Regions from separate parts of the Oceanobacillus kimchii X50 genome, predicted to be linked through region 2. Evidence: riboswitches for the same ligand, from Rfam matches in the RefSeq annotation. Region 2 holds a riboswitch; each other region holds the start of a gene.
The links. Region 2 has a riboswitch for S-adenosylmethionine ahead of C794_RS16470 (O-acetylhomoserine aminocarboxypropyltransferase/cysteine synthase family protein). Riboswitches for the same ligand answer to the same signal wherever they lie in the genome.

Region 1: linked by a shared signal. The riboswitch ahead of C794_RS17135 (methionine ABC transporter ATP-binding protein) and the one ahead of C794_RS16470 (O-acetylhomoserine aminocarboxypropyltransferase/cysteine synthase family protein) in region 2 are both predicted to bind S-adenosylmethionine.
Region 3: linked by a shared signal. The riboswitch ahead of C794_RS18120 (iron-containing alcohol dehydrogenase family protein) and the one ahead of C794_RS16470 (O-acetylhomoserine aminocarboxypropyltransferase/cysteine synthase family protein) in region 2 are both predicted to bind S-adenosylmethionine.
Region 4: linked by a shared signal. The riboswitch ahead of C794_RS12615 (methionine ABC transporter ATP-binding protein) and the one ahead of C794_RS16470 (O-acetylhomoserine aminocarboxypropyltransferase/cysteine synthase family protein) in region 2 are both predicted to bind S-adenosylmethionine.

Annotation. Positions count from the first base shown of each region.
Region 1 is NZ_CM001792.1:3,367,387-3,373,179, reverse strand. Features, by position in the region: gene C794_RS17145 (MetQ/NlpA family ABC transporter substrate-binding protein) at 1-794, opposite strand, end outside; gene C794_RS17140 (methionine ABC transporter permease) at 821-1,483, opposite strand; gene C794_RS17135 (methionine ABC transporter ATP-binding protein) at 1,473-2,498, opposite strand; SAM riboswitch class I at 2,600-2,716, opposite strand; gene C794_RS17130 (YxcD family protein) at 2,844-3,143, opposite strand; gene C794_RS17125 (S66 family peptidase) at 3,406-4,440, opposite strand; gene C794_RS17120 (response regulator) at 4,622-5,260, opposite strand; gene C794_RS17115 (GAF domain-containing sensor histidine kinase) at 5,257-5,793, opposite strand, start outside.
Region 2 is NZ_CM001792.1:3,225,034-3,230,826, reverse strand. Features, by position in the region: gene C794_RS16480 (YpmS family protein) at 98-763, opposite strand; gene C794_RS16475 (SGNH/GDSL hydrolase family protein) at 775-1,704, opposite strand; gene C794_RS16470 (O-acetylhomoserine aminocarboxypropyltransferase/cysteine synthase family protein) at 2,216-3,886, opposite strand; SAM riboswitch class I at 3,991-4,100, opposite strand; gene rarD (EamA family transporter RarD) at 4,188-5,102, opposite strand; gene megL (methionine gamma-lyase) at 5,387-5,793, shown strand, end outside.
Region 3 is NZ_CM001792.1:3,569,659-3,575,451, forward strand. Features, by position in the region: gene C794_RS18110 (methionine ABC transporter ATP-binding protein) at 1-872, opposite strand, end outside; gene C794_RS18115 (MetQ/NlpA family ABC transporter substrate-binding protein) at 913-1,734, opposite strand; gene C794_RS18120 (iron-containing alcohol dehydrogenase family protein) at 1,731-2,864, opposite strand; SAM riboswitch class I at 2,973-3,092, opposite strand; gene C794_RS20030 (glycoside hydrolase family 84 protein) at 3,540-5,753, shown strand.
Region 4 is NZ_CM001792.1:2,423,809-2,429,601, forward strand. Features, by position in the region: gene C794_RS12605 (MetQ/NlpA family ABC transporter substrate-binding protein) at 1-407, opposite strand, end outside; gene C794_RS12610 (methionine ABC transporter permease) at 481-1,149, opposite strand; gene C794_RS12615 (methionine ABC transporter ATP-binding protein) at 1,139-2,167, opposite strand; SAM riboswitch class I at 2,294-2,392, opposite strand; gene C794_RS12620 (thioredoxin family protein) at 2,474-2,782, opposite strand; gene C794_RS12625 (ribonuclease M5) at 2,810-3,166, opposite strand; gene gcvH (glycine cleavage system protein GcvH) at 3,388-3,768, opposite strand; gene C794_RS12635 (arsenate reductase family protein) at 3,837-4,193, opposite strand; gene C794_RS12645 (DinB family protein) at 5,104-5,577, opposite strand; gene C794_RS12650 (ion transporter) at 5,731-5,793, shown strand, end outside.

The DNA of each region.
Region 1 (5,793 bases), 140 kb from region 2:
TTTGTATCATCTTTAATTGCTTGTTCGATATCCTCTTCTTGATAAAGTTCTACGATACGCTGGTATACTTCATTATCTTTGTCTTCTGCTCGAGTTGCGATAATATTGACATAAGGGTGTGTTGCCTCTCCATTTGCGTCTTCAATATAAATAGGATCTTCACCTGGTTCAAAGCCTGCTTGACCAGCTACACCATTGTTGATTACGGATGCAGCAACATCTGGCAATACATGGGCAGTTTGTTGTGCCGTCATCGGAATAATTTCTAAATTCAATGGGTTCTCGTCTATTTGCGAAGGGTCACCGAACATTCCAAAATTATCACTTAATGTAAGTAGGCCTGCGCTCTCTAGTACTCGCAAGGAGCGAGCTTGGTTAGATGGATCATCTGGAATGGCAATTTTGTCTCCTTCTTTCAATTCAGAAACATCACTGATCTTTTCGGAATATAATCCAATTGGTGCAAGAACAGTAGATCCAATGGGAACAATGTCTTCACCACTTTCCTTCACATATTGCCCTAAGAAAGCAATGTGTTGGAAAGCATTGATATCAATATCTCCCTGAGCTAAGGCGTTGTTCGGCAATGTATAATCAGCAAACTCGATAAGTTCGATGTTGATTCCTTCTTCTGCTGCTTTTTCTTTAAGAAGGGGCCATTGAACTCCATCGGCACCATTCACTCCAATTTTTACAGTCACTTCTTCATCTCCAGCTTTGGCCTCATCACTTCCGCAAGCTGCCAAAAATAATATAAAACTTAATAATGCTAGTAAAATAAATGATTTTCTCATGTGAAATTCCTCCTAATAGGTGTCAATTAACGACGCATAATTTTTTTGGAAATAGTGTTACCAAGCCATTGAGCTAGCTGAACCATAACAATAAGTATGATTACAGTCACAAGCATAACGCTGCCGTCGAATCGCTGATATCCATATGTCATCGCGATATGTCCAAGACCACCGCCGCCAACTGTACCTGCCACAGCAGAGAAGTCGATTAACGAAATAGATACAAATGTAAGTCCAAGGATTAATGGTCCTAGCGCTTCTGGAATTAATACAGTGAAAATGATCTTTATTGGACTGGCCCCCATGGCTTTAGCGGCTTCAATAACTCCAGGGTCAATACTTACAAGATTATTTTCTACAACTCTTGCAATGGTAAAACTAGCAACAATTGTCATTGGGAAAATTGCAGCAGCAGTGCCTATTGTGGTACCAATGACGAGTCTTGTAACTTGTGAGATTGCTACTAGAAAAATGATAAATGGGATTGGACGAATGATATTAATAATAAAGTTCAGTACGTTAAAGATAATCTTGTTTTCTAGTATGTTGTTTTCACGAGTTACAAATAGCAATAAACCCATGCATATACCTAGAATGGAACCAAAAAATAATGTTGCTGCGACCATGAGTAATGTTTCTCCTGTTGCCTCTACAATTCGTGGCCAAAATGTACTCCAATCAACCCCCATGTGTATACACCTCCTCCATATCAACAATCGTTTCTAATTCATGAATAACCAGTTGTACTTGCTGTTCATCTCCTTCAAAAGAGACAATGAGATTTCCGAATAATTTTTCTTGTAGTTCACGCACGGATCCATATACAATATTAAAGTCGATGTTATGTTTGCGTGTTGTACTTGATAAGATGGGATCAGTGGCTCTTTCACCTTTGAACAAAACACGATAAAGATTACCTCCTCCAGCTTCCGTCCACTCTTTTAGTACTTTTTCAGACGGAAGTTCTTGTTGAACCGAACGAATAAATCGTTTTGTTGTTTCGTGAGAAGGATTTGTAAAAGTATCAAACACATTTCCACTCTCAATGACTTTACCTTCTTCCATCACAGCCACTTTGTTACATATTGACTGAATAACTCCCATTTCATGAGTGATAAGTAGAATGGTTATACCTAAATCTCGATTTACTCTTTTTAATAGTTTCAAGATATCTGATGTTGTATTTGGATCTAAAGCAGAAGTCGCTTCATCACAAATTAAAATATCGGGTGATGTAGCCAGTGCCCTTGCAATCCCAACACGTTGTTTTTGTCCACCTGATAACTGGTCTGGATAATCTTTTGCTTTATCGGATAATCCAACAAATTGTAGCAGTTCAGTAACTCTTTTATTTACTGAACTTTTTGATGTACCAGCAAGTTTGAGTGGATATGCAATATTTCCGGCGACTGTCCGTGATTGGAATAAATTGAAGTTCTGAAAAATCATTCCTATATTTCTTCTACGCTCTCGCAATTGCTTGGCGGATAATTTTCCAACATCTATTCCTTGGATGTGTACCGAGCCTTCGGTAGGACGCTCGAGCATATTTACCAATCGAAGCAAAGTGCTTTTTCCTGCGCCACTGAATCCGATGATTCCATAAATATCTCCTTTCTCAACCGTTATAGATACTTCTTTTACAGCTTCCACTTTTCTTTTTCCAAGTGTAAATATTTTTGTTACATTCTGAAATTCAATCATGTCTTAACCCCCACCAAGTGATGAAATAAAAAATCCCTCATTTCTTGAAAGACAAGAAATGAGGGATTCGTAACCATATGTATATATGTAGAAGCCATCGTTTCTCATCTTCCAAATGCTGGTTTGCATTTGCAGGAATTGGCACAGTATTCTTTAATATAAAGAATCCGCTGCCGAGATGTCATAGGGCCTGATCCCTCAATCTCTCTGGATAAGAAAAAACGTAAAATATTTAGTTGTTATATTGAAAGTAATTCTAGATGATAAAATAAATTAAGTCAATATGGTATTAAAAATAAAATTATTCTGATAAATAGTCCGAGTGTAGTAAATGAAGAAATTGTACTATTCATCTTCACTACGAAGTCTTGCATAGATACCATTTGTCCGGTTTAAATCAAGCTTGAGTCCAGCATATGGATTTGCGTGTAAATTTTCTTTAATCCATTCACGTAGAGCAGAAATAATATGTTTTGTTACAATTTCTTGCTTGCCATATACTGTGGTTATTTCTGCAGAGAAACCGGAATAATCATCATAAAAAAGTTCAACTTCCACTTCAGCTGGCTCAATTTTGCGTTGGCGAGCAATATATATACATACGGCAAGAATAATATCTTCCTCGGGAATGATTAGCTTCGTCACTTCCAAAGCTCCTCTTCATTTTGATGTTGATTTTGTAGTAATAACTTCTCTGCAAACTTCCTCATCACATAGGCTCCCTTTTCTATGAAGTCGGTCACTTTATTTTACTATAATTATGTCAAATTTATGAAGTGAAACGATTTTTTAGTAATAGGAAATATTTTCCGAACTAGTATATAAAGGTTCACAATTTATCGTATTCCGACAGTAAACATACTCTTCAATCGAGTGCAAAGTGAAGCCCAACTTAAGAGAGAAGCGTTCAATCCTGTACAGCGCTTTCCATGATAGAGAAAGTAGCTTGGTTACAGTTAATTCCTGCCATGCGACCATATGGGAGTGTTGCTTTCGGTTCACTATGCCCGAAACTTACATTATAAAGAACTGGTAGTTTCGATAGACCATTTTCTTTGAGTACATCTGTAATTACTTTTTTATACTCCTTGTAATAGGTTTCTCCATGCGGTTTCGCAAATATAATCCCATTCGCATTTTGAAGTATTCCTTGTGTAGCATAATTTTGTAACCATCGAGCGAGAAGCTCTGGTTTTGGCTCTTCTTCTGAAGTTTCGAAAAATAATATTGAATTTTTCCAATGGTGGATTTCTGGCCAAAGATTCGTGCCTTTTATACTTTCCATAGAGTCGATACATCCACCAATTAATCGTCCTTGGACAATACCTTCTCCTTGTAAAATTTCATATGATTTATTAGGGTAAGTCGTTCTTTTCGTGTCTTTATTTTTAATATTCCATTCTAGGAACTCACTTGTCCAATGCTCTGGTGGTTCGATATCTCCAATTATATTGTTCGAGAATAATGTGTTATGGATATGATTGATGGTATATGGATCCATTTCAACATTTTCAGCGAAATCCGTCATGATAGCAGGTCCATAAAAGGAAGATATCCCGGCCTTATAACAGAAAAAATGAGAAATTGTTGTATCCGAATATCCTAAGAATATTTTAGGATTTTTATGAATTACATCGAATTCAATATAGGGTAAAAGGCGAATACTATCTTCACCGCCTATGTTTGAAATAATTGCTTTTATTTCTGGATCTTCAAAAGCGTCCATTAGATCTTTTGCACGTGCTTCTGGATGCTCATGAAGATATGTTTCTCCTTTTAAACTATTAGGAGTAGGAATTACTTGTAAACCAAATACTTCTTCTAAACGTTTAACTCCTTGGTCATAACGCCATTGTAGATTCTCCTCACCAGCACCTCCCCATGAAAGGGAAATGGTTGCAACTTTATCTCCTGCTTTTAATTTTGGTGGTTTGATTAGCATTTGGATACAACTCCTTTTTATTTTGGGATTCTTGCATGTAATGTATTAATACCCCATTGAATGAAGTTTTGTTTCACTTTCTAATAACATATCGTATTCATATTTGTTTTACAAAGAAAGACGATAAATTTCTTTCACTCTGTTAGGCGAGCTATTTTTTTGAAGCAACCTTGTACTTTTATTAATCATTCGAAATGACTTGGTGCTTTACAGCAAATAACGCCGCCTGTGTGCGATCGGAAAGATCTAATTTCGATAAAATTTTATTTATATGCGTTTTTACTGTCTTTTCTGTAATAAATAATGAAATAGCGATTTCTTTATTACTTTTCCCTTTAGCAATTTCTTTTAATACTTCTGTTTCGCGATTGGTTAATGTATTTAAACGATACGAAGGATGATGAATAGAATTGACGGGCATTAAATGATTGGTAACTTTTGGATGTAGTTGAGTTTGCCCATCCATCAGAGAAATAATACTATTAATTAGATCATCTGGTTGAATATCCTTTAGTTGATATCCAGATGCACCGGCTTCTAACGCAGGTATAACATGATTTTGCTCTGAAAAGCTTGTGAGCATCAATATTTTTACTTCCGGAAATAAGGACCGGATTTTCCTTGTTGCCTCAATACCGTTCATAACGGGCATCATTATATCCATTAGGATGATATCGGGCTTGTGGGATTGTGTAAGTTCAATTGCTTCCTGTCCATTGGAAGCTTCACCGACAATTTTTATGGGAGGTTGTGTTTTTAAAAACATAACTAGACCACGTCGAACTACATGATGGTCATCTGCTATCAATACTTTAATCAAGTTTGATTTTCCTCCTTTAATAGTGGGATTGAAATTTGAATAAAAGTTCCCATCCCGACTTTTGATGTAAGCTGAAACTTGCCACCTATTTCTTCTGCACGTGATTGCATACTACGTAATCCCATGGTAGGCATCTCAAAATCTTTATCATAAAAGAAACCTGCGCCATTATCTGATATTGAAAGAATGATGTTTGATCCTTCTGTATTCATTTCAATGAAAATATCCTGTTGTCCAGAGTGCTTTTTACAGTTGGCCATTGCTTCTTGTCCAATTCTCCATAAAGCTTCTTCAACTTGTGGATCTATGGGTTCGATTCCACTCATCTTAGTATGAATATGTAAATCAAGTACTTTTGCATAATTAATGAACGAAGAGATTAAACCGTTTTCTAAAGCAGGGGGACGAAGCTGCTTTATGAATGTACGCATCTCGCTCAAGGCCTCTTGAGATAAATCTTGTATATATTGAAAGGTATCTTTTACTTCTGGTTGAGCTGTCATTTCTTGACCAGCTCTTGCAGTTAAACTTAA
Region 2 (5,793 bases):
GACTTCAAGATTATGATGAAGCTTAGTATATAGGAGAAGAATGTCTCCACTGTGGCTTTATAATAATCAGGCTATCCACTATCGCACGCATAAATGGTTAGTCTTCCTCATAAAGCCCTCGTAATGATTCTGAGTTTAGTTGTTGAATACCAAGTGTTTCATACGGCACATTCAATTTAAGTGCTATATTATTAGCCTCTAAATCAATGTTTTCTACAGATACATGAAAGTTTCCTTGTATATCCATATCCGTAACTGCAACATAGATTTCTTGCTCTTCTGGGTTAATCGTAACCCATTCTGGCATTGGTAAGTATCTTCCCATATATTCCATAATTTTTTTGTTCGGAAGCTCTAATAAACCTACAGATATTGATTTTTGTTTGAGTATCAGATCTCCGTTCGGTTGGACTAGTGGTTCAAGTCTAACTGATAAAGGAACCGTGGAAGAGAATACAGGTAATTCTCCCATTAAATGTACATCTTCTTCAAGTGCTATTCGATAATGATGATTTGTCCCTTCAAGTAATTTTTCGATATATGCATTTACTAAACTATTTAAATTTTGTTTTGTTGTACGAATAATAAACTCGGAACTTTCTTGTTCATTTATATCATTTGAGGATGGGTATTCATTATTCGATACAGGCCAAAAGATGAGGGAAAGAACGATAATTATCAAAAGTATATTTAAGGTAAATAACCCTATGAAAAGTTTTTTCCACTTGTTTATCTTTTTTAGTCTTCTTAATCGTTCTCTCATTATGTTCATCCTTATCTAATTGACATATAATTTAATACTCGTTCAGCAATTCTATAATACCCTTCGTAGTTCGGGTGGAAATTGTCGTCGGCATATAGGTTAATATTATTTGTATCATTAAATAAATCTTCAATTGGTATAAAAGTACTATTTTCATATTCGTCTGTAATGCTGATTCCAGTATCATTCCAGTCACTAACGATCATATCAAGCTCTTGGATGTCTTCAAAGTAATTTTTAAAAGGATTATAAATCCCTACTAAATAAATATAAGAATCGGGATTAATTTCCCGGATTTCAGTGAAAATATCTTGGAGCCTTTGCTCATAATGAACTTGTTCTACTTGAAAATCATTAATATCTAAGCTTGTGATATTTTCCTTAACCACTTGCATAATGTCGTTTGCACCAATAGTTACTAAAGCAATATCTGATTCTTGAATGGCATCAATCAAATTTTGTTCATTTCGTAATCTTTCTAGCAGTTGATCTGTTCGGTTACCTCGTTTTCCGAAGTTATCAAATTCAGCACTATATCCAGTACTATTTATTGTTCTATCAAGAATGCCAACATAACCGCCTTGCTCGGTTTCATCACCAACACCCTGAGTTAATGAATCACCAACAGCAACGATTTGTGTTTCATCTGTAGATAAGAAGTTCATCGTTCCCTGAACAGCTTCATTGATAACTTTGGGGAAGGAATTTCCTGATGTTTCTTCGGCTTCTGCATTCTCATTAGCTGTTTCGTCATTCGTATTGTCTTGTTGATTGTTTGATTTATTTTGATCTACTTGTTTTTGTAGTGCTGTTTCTTTCTCTATTTGGTCGGAGGAAAGATGCTTAAATGGATCTTGAGATTGGTAGATAAATCCAATTATAATAAGAAGTACTAACGCAACCAATCCGCTGTAGATCATAATCTTTTTCTTGTTTTTCATGTAATCACACCTATGCAGTTCTTTTCTTATATATTATGAATTAGTAAATGGATTTGTCTATGAAGAAGGCTGGAGTAGATGGATTTTTATAATAATAGTTTAATCCATTTATTGATAACCTAAACCAACAATTTATAGGAATAAAAGCACAAGCGACCGTTTAGCAACGTAGCGAGTGTCTCCCTTTTTTTTTAAGGATGGTTCGACAATGGTCGAACTTCCTTTTTTCTTTAAGATAAAGGACACGGTAAGGTGACAACCGATGATGACTTTCACCCAAGGGTATAAGTGCGACCACGCCATTCGGCAGTCTTCGTAGGGCAATTTCGTGAAGTCGCCGTTGCTGGTCGATGGAGCTAGAAGTGGCCTTATCTTTCTATGAACGATTGGAATTCCCAATTTTTATACTCTTATCTTTTCAAAAAAAAAAGCCTTCATTATGGAAGGCTCCTTATCTTATATATATTTTAATACCCTTATAAAATGAAACATAAACACATTTTAGAGCTAATTATAATTTGATTGGTTGTTTCGTCTCTTGACCATTACGAAGTTGTAGAGCGATTTTTGCTGGAGATTGATTGGTTATCACAATATTATTTTTTAATTGCGCAGATTGATTATCCGATGCAAAAACAATCGTATTTGTAGGTACTACTCCTTCGATAGACGGTATTGTCTCATCAATCCAAATAGCATCAACTTCTGTATTAAGATCACTTAAAGATGTCACCGGCAATATTTCATATCCTAGTGTTTTAAGCGGTGCTATTTGATCTTGGTCTATTTGAAGCGTAGCTATTACTTTTTTTCTCACTCCATTGCTTCGATCAAATGGAGATTGAAGTAACCATTGTACTGCAACTTCCTCTTGAGATGGTTTATTTGTACGTGATTTACCAGTAGCCTTTTCAATTGCTTGGTCAAGATCAGCGATAATATCATCGATAGACTCAAGACCTACGGATAATCGTACTAATTCTTCTGTTACACCACTTAATGCTAAGTCATCTTCGTTTAATTGTTGATGAGTGGTAGATGCCGGATGAATAATGAGAGATTTGGCATCTCCTACATTTGCAACATGTGACCATAATGAAACATTATCTATTAATGTTCGACCTGCTTCTCTACCACCAGATATTCCGAAAGTAATAATAGATCCGAAGCTTTGTTTTAAATATTTACCTGCCAGTTCGTGAGATGGATGCTCTTCTAATCCTGGATAATTCACCCATTCGACAGCTGGATGTGCTTGTAAATAGTTTGCTAATTGTAATGCATTATCCGTATGTCGTTTAATGCGTAAGTGTAATGTTTCTAATCCTTGCAGTAACAGAAAGGCATTTTGTGGGCTAAGGGATGCTCCAATATCACGCAATAACTGCACTCGAAGCTTTGTAATATATGCCTCCGCACCAAGATCAACGTATTTTAACCCATTATAACTTTCATCAGGTTTTACAAAGTCCGGGAAACGTTGGTTATTCCAATCAAACCGACCACTATCGACGACAACACCACCAATGGTTGTTCCATGCCCCCCAATCCATTTAGTTGCGGAATGAACAACAATATCTGCACCCCAAGTTAATGGCTTTGTTACATAAGGTGTAGCAAAGGTATTATCAATAATTAACGGTACACCATGCTTATGTGCTACTTCAGCAACTTTTTCAACATCAAATACATAGAGGCTAGGGTTGGTTATAATTTCACCAAAAACTGCCTTTGTCTTTTCTGTAATAGCATCTTCAATTGCTTGAGGATCTGTACCATCTACAAATTTTACATTAATTCCGTAACGTGGAAGGGTATTAGCAAATAGATTGAATGTACCTCCGTATAAGTTGCTATCTGCAACAATTTCATCTCCAGAACCAGCAATATTAAGAATTGCTAACGTAATCGCAGCCATACCGGATGATGTAGCAACAGCGCCAATACCATCTTCTAGTTGAGTAATTCGTTGTTCGAAAGCATCTACAGTTGGGTTCATAATACGTGAATAAATATTTCCTGGTTCTGCTAAACCAAATAAATTTTGTGCATGTTCGGTATCTCGAAACACATAGGATGTAGTTTGATATATTGGAACTGCACGTGATCCAGTTGATGGATCTGGTTCTTGCCCACCATGAAGTAAGATAGTTTCTGCTTGTAATGATTGAAATTTAGACATCGTATTTCCTCCTTGAAATTATTATTTTTAAAGTAATAAGAGAAGGATTAAAAAAAAAGCCCCCTTCATAAGAAGAGGACTTTGTCTTTATAAAACCGAACCTCCTCTTATCTTCCAGACAATTGTCTGTAGGATTTAGCACCTTTCAATAGCAAAATTGCCACAGGTTGCCGGGTTTCGCAGGGCCTATTCCCTCCACCACTCTTGATAAGAGATTTGCTTATTAAATTGTTATAAAGTATATCTTGTTTTCTTATTGATTGTCAACAGTAAATTTATAATTATTTTAAAATTCATATAATCAATGCTTTTTCCCTCGCTTGCGGGGTAATTGTTTATATAAGCTATACATATAAATTGCTAGTGCTAACCAAATAAATAAAAATGTGATCATATGGTGAGTAGTAAAGGATTCTTTATATAGAAATACGCCAAGAAAGAACATCACAGTCGGTGCAACATACTGTAAGAATCCAACAGAAGCGAGCGGTATTCTTCTTGCCCCCGCAGCAAATAGAAGCAAAGGAATAGCAGTAACAATGCCTCCACCTATTAAAAATAGATTTTCCACGGTCAAGATAGGATTTAATGAAAATCCTTGTGCTTGAGGAGCTAACCATATATATAATAATGCAAATGGTGTCATAACAAGTGTTTCTAACGTAAGCCCAAACATTGCACTGAGATCTAGGGTCTTCTTGATGAAACCATAAATGGCGAAAGAAGCAGCTAAAAATATCGATATCCATGGGAAGATCCCATACCCTAATGTAAGATAAATTACTGCTGCTCCAGCAAGAATAAATGAGAATATCTGCGCTTTGGTTGATGGTTCTTTTAGAATGATTAATCCCAATAATATACTTAAAATTGGATTAATATAGTAGCCTAAACTAGCTTGTAGAACGTGTCCTCCGTTGACGGCAAATATAAACAAAAACCAATTTAGTGTAATTACAATCGATGCTAAGGTGATGGAAATGATTTTTTTTCGATCTTGCTTCATATGCTTTATCGTATGTACAAAAGCCCGCCATTTTCCAGACACCATTACAAGGAAAATCATAAATACACAACTCCAAATAATACGGTGTGCAAGAATAGTTCCTGCTTCAATTGTGTCAATTTGTTTCCAATAGATTGGTAGAAATCCCCAGAGTAAGTATGCACTAAATGCAAGAATCATACCTTGCTGAAATGATGATTTATTCCCCATATTTTTTCCTTCTTTCTATAAGTACATTGAGTTTTATCTAATAATAGATGGATTTTTGAAGAGAATCAATTATTTGAATTCATGATAAAGAAAACGCTTTCATAAATGTTGTAAATACTTTATTATTGTATTTGACGATGATTAATCGTCTGTAAAAACTAAATAAGACTGTACAAGAGCTTGGACGGACACGAATGCTGGTGTTCAGCTTTTTTATTATTAATTAGGGTGGAAAACCAATATAAAAGAGGGGGATTTTGGTGAAAAAAAAGTCATATAAACATATGGAAACGTCAGTTATCCATGAAGGTTACGATTCAACACAGATGCTTGGGAGCTTGACACCTCCAATATTCCAAACATCAACATATACATTTGACTCAGCAGAACAGGGGCAAGCACGGTTTGCTGCAGAAGAGGAAGGGTATATTTATTCACGTTTAGGTAATCCAACTGTACGCATTTTGGAGGAGAGGATTGCAGCATTAGAAGGTGGAGAGCGAGGATTAGCTTTTTCATCTGGGATGGCAGCCGTATCCGCTATTTTACTTGCATTAACAAAAGCCAATGATCACATTATTTGCTCTTCAGGATTATATGGCTGTACGTATGGTTTGTTATCTATGATGGAAGAAAAGTATAACATTAGAACCGATTACTCCACTATGTTATCCGAAAAGGAATTGGAAGA
Region 3 (5,793 bases), 340 kb from region 2:
ATATTCGGATAGATATTGTATTTTTTCGTTACGAGCGCAAGCGCCGGATCTCCCGATGATTCTCCGAAGAAAGATAATTTAGCTACTTGGCCATTCTCACTCAATCGATCTACTAAGTCATCCGGAATGTCATGCGAGAATAAACTGTTCACAAACCGCTTCGTTGTCCGTTGCTGTGGTGAAATGAAAATATCTTTAGTATTGCCTTCCTCAATCACTTCGCCATTTTCCATGACAGCGACCCGATCGCAAATTCGCTGGATGACATTCATCTCATGCGTAATCAGCAAGATCGTAATTCCGAGTTCTTTATTTATTCGTAATAATAGATCTAGGATCGCCTCTGTTGTATCTGGATCGAGTGCACTTGTCGCTTCATCACTTAACAGAACTTCTGGCTCATGAGACAATGCTCGGGCAATCGCCACTCGTTGTTTTTGCCCACCGGAGAGCTCTGACGGGTATGCATCATGCTTGTCGGCTAAGCCAACGATATCCAAGTATTTCTGCACCCTTTCCTTTACTGCCTGTTTATCGAGGCCAGTTAATTTCAGCGGAATAGCGATATTATCGTAGACAGTTGCTGTCTTTAATAGATTAAACCCTTGAAAAATCATCCCGATATGACTTCTGGTGTCTCGGAGTTTTCCTGCCTTTAACGTGGTTAATTCTACATCATTTACTTTTACCGATCCTTGATCCGGCTGTTCCAGTAAATTCACACAACGAATCAATGTACTCTTCCCGGCGCCACTATAGCCGATTACGCCATATATTTCGCCTTTTCCAACGGATAAAGAAACATCTTTTAATGCATGAATATCTCCTTGTTTTCCTGAAAAAGTCTTTGTGATGTTCGTTAATTCAATCATATGTTTATGCTCCTTCCGTTACGCTCATTTCCTTACTCCCTTACCATGAAGGAATGAGCGATCCGCCAAATTCCTCTTCGATGAACGTTTTGACTTCTTCACTACGATAAATATCTGCTAGTTTCTGGATGATTTCATCGTCTTCGTTTTCTGCCCTCACCGCAGCATGGTTAATGTAAGGAGAATCTTTCGGCTCAATATAAATAGAGTCTTCCGTAGGGGTAAATCCGGCTTCGATAGCAAAATTTGTATTAATCGCAGCTGCATCCAATTCCTCTAACTGACGTGCAATCTGCGCAGAATCTAGTTCCACAAATTCATAATTGCCGTTATTCTTATCAATGTCACGAACCGTAGAATTAATTCCTGTCTCCGAATCCAACTCAATTAAACCAGCTTGTTCAAATAGTAAAAGTGCACGACCACTATTTGTAGGGTCACTAGGCAGTCCGATGGTGGATCCCTCAGGTAATTCAGACACATCATCGACATCTAATGAATAAATCCCCATCGGGAAAGTAACGGTATCAAATGATTTCACTAAATCTAAGTTTCTATCTTCTTTAAACGCATTAAAATACGGTTCTGTTTGGAAGATATTTAAATCAATCTCCCCTTCAGCTAAAGCAACGTTTGGCATAACATAATCCGTGAACACCTTTGACTCGATTTCGATGCCTTCCTCTTCTGCTAGTTCCGTTACTTTTTCAAGAATTTCTTCATGTGGCCCTGCCGTTACACCGATGACTAATTTTTCATCATCGTACAATCCTTGACCCGACCCGCTAGATTCCTCACTGCCACACGCAGCCAATAATGATATTGCTAAAAGTACGATCGCTATTAATAATCCTTTTTTCATGATGTTTTCTCTCCTCTTTTTTCCGTGTAATAGGCTTGATTATATTTCTCTACTTGCTGTAACGCACCAGCTAATGATTCCGCCGTAACTTCCTTATTCATAAAATGAATCGACTCTTGCGGCAGAATTGCTTTCTGAATGATTTTCTCCACGAGCTCCGTATTGGTTACATCAATGCCGATTCCTTGTAAACTAGACGGCAATTGCCATTGATCGTAAAAATCGAGTAGACGCAAAAGCTCATCCTCTTTGTTTTCGAATGCCAATTGGCCAAGAATTCCGTATGCGACGAGCTCTCCGTGTAAGAAGTTTTTTGCCTCGATTGCTTCCGTTAATCCATTATGTATCGAATGCGCACCGGCAATTCTCCCTGCTTTATCGCCAAATCCGCCTACCATTCCACCCGTGATGATGATCGCCTCGATAACTCGAATAAATGCAGGCGTAACTTGTTTAGTGCGTGCGGCATCCAGTGCAGCCTTTCCATCCTTCAGTAGTACATCCCGGCAAATCCCCGCAGAAAATTGCGAAACTTTCACTGGTACAGGCGCTTCTTCATTCGGGTAAAAACTCTCGATCAATGCATCTGCTTCATAAAATTTTGCCAGTGTATCACCTATCCCCGCCCTTAAATATTCTATTGGGGCATGTGCAATGATAGCTGGTTCTACTAAGACAAGCGTGGTCGCCAACGGAAAATCCGTATAATGTGTAAATGCCCCATCGCTGTCATAGAAAACACTAAGCGGTGTCCACGCAGCACAAGTCGCAGCAATCGTCGGAATTAAAATCGATTTAACATCTGCTTTCACAGCTGCAGCCTTCGTAATATCGAGCGCTGTCCCGCCGCCAATACCAATCACAGCATCCACAGAATGTTGATGAAGCTGATTCGCTATGGTCTCTGCTTTTTCTAGCGTGGTATGACCTTCGATAAAGATGATATTCGGTTCTACTTGCTCCACTAATACATAAGGTAAATACGGCTTTGTCGCCTGCCATGATTTCTTCCCTGCGATAACTTGTATACGGTCAACTGATAATTCTTCAAGGAGTACAGGAATTTCCTCTAAGACATCAGAGCCAATCCGATAATGACCAGGAGCTCCTTTAACAATAGATGTGGACATAAACCCTTCCTCTTTTCTCATGGTGTAAATTTTTTTGGGAAACTAAAAATGCCTCCCGATTTGAACTCGAGAGGCATAACATAACAATACGTAAGTCATTCATCACCTCTCTTATTTCTCAAAATACTATCCGTATTTTGCAGGATTTAGCACCTATTCATCATTGGAATTAAGATGAACGGTTGCCGGGCGTCACAGGGCCAGTCCCTCAGCCACTCTCAATAAGAGATATTAGCGTATTTAATTTTAATTATCATACTATTACGGTTTTTACTAATTGTCAATAGAGTTAGTTAGGTTTTTTTAGTAAACAGGCAGCAAAAAACTCTACTATTCCTTTTAATGAGTATATTTTCTTAAAATTCAGTAAAAACATTGACACACGAAATTATAACTTTTAAGATAGATTCATATATAAATGAGACCGCTTTATTATAGTGGGAATCGTATTCAACCATTGGGGGACGTGTTATTACAATCTAGGGAAGTCACAGATAATCCTATTACATTTTAACAAATAGGATTATCGCTTCTAAACCTCGGGAGGTGTATTCTCCGCAATAATTCTAAGAAATAAACCAGGACAAGCAGGAAAGCCATTCAAATTTAGTTTTTCGATCCTTTACGCCTTTTTGATCTTGTACGACAAATACAAAAAAGAAAGGAATAAAGAAAATGAAAAAACAACTGTTATGGTATTCACCTATTATCGCAATGTTGCTCGTTAGCTTTACAACGGTATCGTTCACCTCACACATAAACGCGGAAAGCAAAAGTACGGAAGTGGAATACGAATTCTACCCAACACCCCAGAGTGTCGAATACGGGGAAGGTGCGCTAACCCTCAACAAGGATATTCAAGTTGTTTATGATGACACGATTGATGATGCCACAAGGAAAAAAGTAACCGAAATATTTGCCACCAATAACCTGCCCATACCGGAAATCACAGAAGAACCTTCCAAAGATGCCATTACTCTTTTTGTCGGAACCGTAGAATCTGGTGGCCCAGCAGCAAAGAACGCGGAGAATACACTTGATTCGAATAATATGGACTTTGATCAGATTGATGCTTACCAATTGGAAATTAGCAACAATACGATGACGGTGATTGGTAAAGATACCGATGCTGCATTTTATGGGATTGTCTCCCTCGAAAAAATACTCAGCCAGCGTTCTGATAATCAAATTAAACACTTAGAAATCAACGATTATGCGAATACGAAAGTGAGAGGTTTTATCGAAGGTTATTACGGCATACCTTGGAGTAATGATGATCGTAAATCATTGATGGAATTCGGTGGACAACTCAAGGCGAATTCCTATGTCTTCGCTCCGAAGGACGATCCATACCATAGGGAACAATGGGAAGAACTCTATCCTGAAGATATGTTAGAAGAGATTCGCGAATTGGCAGAAGTTGGGCGTGATAGTAAAACGCAATTTGTTTGGACCATCTCCCCGCTTGGCGAAGTTGCTGAAATTGCCCGTGAAGAAGGCGAAGAAGCTGCCATGGCATTACTCGATGAAAACACAGAAAAAATGCTTACGAAATTCGATCAATTATACGACGTAGGTGTACGACAGTTTGGCGTTTTAGGTGACGATGTTGGTTCGCTGCCATTAGATTATGTCGCTGAACTGATGAATTCTGTTTCAGAATGGGCCCAGGAAAAAGGTGATGTGAGGGATACACTATATACGCCTGCAGCCTATAATTCTGCTTGGGCTTGGGATGGCGGAGAAGAATTAAATAGACTCGAAGAAGCCTTTGACGAGAACATCCACATTCTTTGGACAGGGGAAAATACCGTCGCTCCAGTCGAGCAATATACCATCGACCGCTTTAAACATCGTGATAATAATGGCGTGGTACGTCGCGATCCACTTTTTTGGCTAAATTGGCCGGTGAATGACATTGATATGACTCGTGTGTTCCTTGGAAAAGGAGACATGCTAGAACCCGGCGTGGAAAATCTTGCAGGAGTGGTAACCAACCCGATGCAGGAAGCCGAGGCCTCAAAGGTTGCCATTTTCGCCGTTGCGGATTATACATGGAATACAGAATCCTTTGATGCTCAAACAAGCTGGGAAGACAGCATGAAGTATATTGAACCAGATGCAACAGAAGCTTTCCATACGCTCACCAAACATATGACACATGCAGAGCCGCAGAATGGACTGGAAGCTGATGAAAGCGAAAATATTAAGGAATTGCTAGAAGAAACATTGTCCCGTATCGATAACGATGAACCCCTCGGGAATGTTGCACCTGAATTTATAGATGAACTGAGCCTCATTGCAGAGGCAGGAGACGAATTTTTAAGAGAATCCAAAAACGAAGCATTGAAAGAGGAACTCGAGCCATTTGTCCACGCACTTCAAGATATGGTTCTAGCCGACATCGAGTACATCCAATTTCATCAAGACTTGGAGAATGACGATATAGAAAGTGCGAAAGAACACTATGTATCTGGTACGATTTTACGTGAACAGAGCTTGAATCATGAACGCCCAATGGTGGACGAAGAAGATACCGTCTACGCTATACCTGCTGGTAAAAGACTACAACCATTTACAAATGATATTGAAGACCACGTCATCCAAAAAGCAGAAGAATTGATTGATGTAGGTGTGATGAAAGCATTCGTCGATCAATATGTCGAAGCAGGAAAGATTGAACAGGGCGAAAACGTACGTTTGTTGCAAACCCATCTGACTTCCATTGAACATTTTGTAAAACAAGAATCCTACAACAAAGCGGTAAAACATATGGAGTCCTTCAAACAATTAATAGATACATTCCAAGAAGAAGGAAAGATCGACCAACAAGCAGCAGCCCAATTAACAGAAGTTGCTGATGTCTTGATTGAAGAATGGACAAATTAGGCGTGGGTTTATGAAGAACAAAGAGGTAGTGGCCGATTGA
Region 4 (5,793 bases), 800 kb from region 2:
TCTGTGCCTTCTGTGATTTCTTCAACACTAGTTATATTTTGGGAATATACACCCATTGGTTCCACATGTATGCCGCCAATAGATTCAATTTCATAACCTGTGTCAGCAATTGTTTGTTCTAGAAAAGGAATATGCTGAAAATAGTTTGCATCAATACGTTCATCAGCTAAATCATCATTAGGCAAGATATAATCTTGGTACTCTTCTATATTTAATGTAATTCCTTGCTCTTCTAATAATGGCTTTGCTTCTTCTAAAACTTCCGCATGCGGTACACTAGAAGCTCCAACTGATATTTCTGTGGTTTCATCAGACGACTCATCACCTGATGAACCTTCATCACTTGTTCCACAAGCTGCTAATAACCCCACAAATGCAATAGTTAACAATAATAATAATTTCTTCATCTCTGTGTCCTCTCCTTTTAACATTTTAATTAATTATTTCAACAAGTAGTGAAGCTACCTGAGGAATTCTTCTTTAACGCTTATCGAGTTTTCTAGTAATAGCATCCCCGATGAATTGGAATATAAATACGATAAGTACGATAATAATCGTACACCATAACACAACATCAAAGTCACGACGCTGAAACCCGAAATAATAAGCATAGTTTCCAAGTCCACCTGCCCCAATCGCTCCAGCCATAGCGGTATATCCTATCAAAGCAATTGTTGTAACAGTTATTCCAGACACGAGTGCCGGTTTTGATTCAGGTAATAAAACTTTAAAGATTATTGTTCTTGTCTTTGCTCCCATTGCTTTTGCGGCTTCCACTACACCTTTATCCACTTCAATAAGTGCAATTTCTACTAATCGTGCATAGAATGGAGCAGATCCAATAATAAGTGCTGGCAAAGCAGCATTAGGACCACGAATCGTTCCCATTAGAAAATCGGTAAACGGGAATAGCAATAAAATTAGTATAATAAATGGTATAGCTCTGAAGATGTTTACAAAGGCTGCAACAATATTATTCACAACTCGATTTTCCCAAATATTACCTTTTGAAGTTAGGAATAATAGTAACCCAAGCAAAATCCCAAAAATTGCTGTTCCTACCATTGAGATAAGTGTCATGTAGAACGTCTCATAGGTTGCTTCGATTAAATCTTCTATTTTGATCCCTTCAAATAAACTACTTAGCATGTTGAATTACCTCCAATTCAACAGACTCTTGACTCTCGATAAAGCTTCTAGCTCGTTCAATTTCACTGTCGTTCCCCGTTACTTGAACTACCAATGCTCCATAGCTGCCTGCTTGTGTCTGTGTGATATTTCCTTGGATAATATTTAAATCTACAGAAAATTGTTTAGCTATCTGACTGATTAAGGTTTGATTTGTAGTCTCCCCTAAGAAATGAATTCGATATAAAACCCCATTCGGATAATTTTCAACGATCGTTGACATATCACTATCCTCATTAGAACTCATAACCTGTTCAACGAACTTTCTAGTCACTGATTGTTTCGGATTTGTAAACACATCTAGGACTTGTCCCTCTTCTACTACTTTTCCTTGCTCCATTACAGCTACACGATTACAAATTTTACGAATAACATGCATTTCATGGGTAATTAAGATTATCGTTAAATTTAATTTCTCATTAATGTCTTGTAATAATGATAAGATTTGATTAGTCGTTTCTGGATCTAGAGCAGAAGTAGCTTCATCACATAGTAATACTTTAGGGGAATTCGCTAGGGCTCTAGCAATTCCAACACGCTGTTTTTGTCCGCCGCTTAATTGTGAAGGATATGATTTCTCTCTACCTTCAAGACCAACTAATCCAATTAATTCTTTTACTCTACGTTTTCTTTCTTGCTTATCAACACCAGCAATTTCTAAAGGAAACCCAATATTGTCCTCTACCGTACGTGACCATAATAAATTAAAATGTTGAAATATCATACCTATATCTTGTCGTGCAACACGAAGATCACTTTTATTTAATTCCGTGATTATTTGATCTCCTATTGTTACTTTTCCAGATGTAGGTTCCTCTAGTCGATTTATTAAACGTACAAACGTACTCTTTCCGGCTCCACTATAACCGATTACGCCATAAATATCGCCATCTTCAATATTGAGGGTCAATGAGTCTACAGCTTTGATGTCTTTTTTATTTAATGAAAATACTTTACTTAACCCTTCTATGGATATCAATCTTTATTCCTCCTCTTACTCTCCAACAACCATTTCGTTTAGTTTCTCCAAAATTCGTCAAAATAAAAACGCCTTTCTGTAAGAGAACAGAAAGACGTACGTACTTATCGTATATCGTCTGACGTTCTCTCATCTTTCATTTTCTGCAGGAATTGGCACCTTTCATTAATTATGAAGGTTGCCGCGGTTTCAAAGGGCCAGTCCCTCCACCGCTCTAGATAAGAGATATCATATTTTTAATGGTTATTTTTAATTAATTCAGTGTACCTATCTTAGCACGCGCTTATAGGACTGTCAATCAATAAATTACGTCGCATTTGAAAATAATTCTGGTTGATATTTTATCAAATAATCATATATATTTGCAGTTGAATAAAACGTATATATTCTTTCGACAATTTCCCCATTTTCCATAAATAATAAGCATGGTACACTTTCAATTTGGTTGTTCTGCATATATTCAGGGTGAATAGATGCGTTTATTTCGTGAAAAATGTCTTGTTGGTGAAGTCGTTCAATATTATCCAACATCGCCCTCGCAACCGAACAAGTTCCACAAAATGGTGTGTAAATATATATCACACCTCGTTCCATTTGTTTATTCCATTCCTTCATAATATATCACCTTTATCGTTCTTTTCTTTATATTAAATAAGATGGGTGGACTGTAAATCTCGCTCCGATTAATACATTAGCTAAAACTTTCATAGGTGTAGCCGCAACTTCGCGATACTCACTGCTCACATAAATATGTTCTGCATGAGGTAATTCCCTCGCTAATTGTTTTCTCAATTTCATACCAGAAGGGTCCTCATCTACTAATATATAGACATCTTTTTCATCTAATTGATACGTTTCTAGTAGTTCATCTAGTTTTTCAACACCTAAAGTCCCATTTGTACAAACGATTATAACATGATCATCAATGATTTTTTCAATCTGTCGTTTATCCGACAAACCTTCTACAATTATTACTTTATTAGATTCATTTGTCATCATCGCATAGCACTCCTTATGTAAGCAAGAAACATGCTTATTTAGCACGACTTGATTTGGAATAAAGATCTCCCATAAAACTTATGATAATTCGATTCTCAAAACACTTAAACCGTCTTCACTGATACATTAATCGAAATATAAGCTAGTATTTGTATATTATCATTATATGATAAAACAAAGGCTGACTATACACAAATAACGTGTAATTGTCAGCCTAAAAATTAGTCTTGAATAAACGCCTCGTATTTCTCTGCAGATAATAATTCTTCAAGTTCCTTTTCGTCGGATGGTTCAATCACAATCATCCAAGCTTTTTCATATGGAGATTCATTAACATACTCTGGGCTATCTTCCAACTCATCGTTGATTTCGACTACTTTTCCACTTACTGGTGCATAGAGTTCAGATACTGTCTTTACAGACTCTACACTCCCAAAGGGTTCATCAGCTTTTAACTCTTCCCCAATTTCAGGAAGTTCGACAAACACAATGTCTCCCAATTCATCTTGAGCAAAGTCTGTAATCCCGATGCGTAATTTCCCATCTTCTTGTTTTACCCATTCGTGCTCTTTAGAATACAATAAATCTTGTGGCAAACTCATAAACAATCCCTCCAAATTATCATTCCATTTTAACTATACAATCTATAATATCATTTTTCTAGTTAAAATTACTTCCAAACCTTTTCAAAGGAATCTTCTTTAAACCCAATTGTTAGATTTTTCCCGTCCGTAACAATCGGGCGTTTAATTAGCATACCATCCGAACTTAATAAATCTGCTATCTCTTTCTCGGATAACTGATTGACTTTATCTTTAATATTAAGTTCCCGATACTTTTTCCCGCTTGTATTGAAAAATTTCTTTGCAGGAAACTCACTGATATCCATCCAATTTTGAATCTGATCAGAAGAAGGAGTCTCGTTCACAATATGTATTGCTTCATAGTCTATTTGATTATCATCAAACCATTTTTTTGCTTTCTTACATGTGCCACAATTAGGATACCAATAAAATTTTATAGCCATCATATTCCTCCTACATGTTTTCTTATCGTGGACATTTTACCACATTTGATTTCGTTATACATCTAGTTGGTATGAGTTTAAAAAAACAAAATAACTCCTAATTGAAAACGTATCTCTCATCTATAGGTGAAATATCACCTGGAACAAGTGACAAAAGATATAACCAAGAAATTACTTTCTCTTTATCAAGCTAATTCGAAATAACAAACGGTGAAAAAATAAGTTTGATCTGATTCAACTTTAAATATTTGCTTACATATGTTGGAGTTCAATTTTTGTAGGAGTCTTTATGTAGTCATTTACTAAAGATTTATTTGTGGAGAATACCATATTTGCAAGTTATGCAATGGTAGGTTATTTATCAGAGTAGCTATACGAGGTGAAGGATGAGAATGAAGACCAAAACAAGTTGCTATTGAACTAGCTAATATTGGCACGACAAAATGGCCTAAACATACTGTAAACAGTTTTGGTCCACTAAAATATTGATATATTATTAAAAACACAACAAATAGACTAGAATGAATTCTGTTTATATATGTTACACTATTACTATAATAGACCGGCTTCACATGAGGGTGCTAGGTACACACATTTCCTTTAAAGGTATTTCCTTTGAAGGGGGGTGGTGCCTATGGATATGGAAGGCGTATTGACGCTTATGATTTCTTTTGGAACACTGATTGCGTTTATTATGTCCGAGATCAACCAAAAAAAATAACCCCTCATGTGCTTTAGCCCGGCGCTGAGGGATTATTGCCTTCGGTGTGCCTTCCCCGCTTTTGGGGTTGGTCTATTGGAAGTCGTCTCATGTTTAGTTACATGAGACGACTTTTTATTTATCGTCTTACTCTCTATCTATAATATACCATATTTTAATTATTATGATAAGTAAAATTTAAACTAGAACTTATTGGTCTTCTTTTGTTGGCCCCATAACACCAGGTACAGATAAACCAGCTTGTCTTAATAACACAGTCATTTGACCACGATGATGTGTTTGATGATCAACCATCTTTCTTAGTATCGCACCACGAGGGATAGGTGTACCAAAACTGTCCACTTGTTCATTTAACGCTTCATCAGTAAGTTGTTGTTCTACCTGATCTTTTACCATCTGAACCATTTTATTATATGCTTCTGCTATGTCTTTCGCTTTTTCAGGGACTTGATCTGGATCATGTGACAAATCAATATCCAGGCCAACTAATTTCCCAAAAAAAGCAGGACTGTTAACTAAATGCCAACCTAACCAACCAAGTGTACTATGATTTTCAACAATTGATTGATCAAGTTTTTTATCTGTTAAATTGTTGATTACTTTTGCTGTACCATCTGCGGATTGACTCCATTCATTCAAAAAATCAGTTACTCTACGATACATTGTAATTTTTCCCTCCCGTTCATATTCATAACTGTATGCTACCACATTTCGTATTTTAATATCCAATCATCTACTTTAATTATTTGAGTGACATCACGTCATCTACAGCGTACAATAGTAACATACATAAATACAGGAGGAAAAAATTAAAGAATGAGAACAATACACAAACAATGTGCAAAAATCGCCAATAGTAATATATTTTTAAATATTATT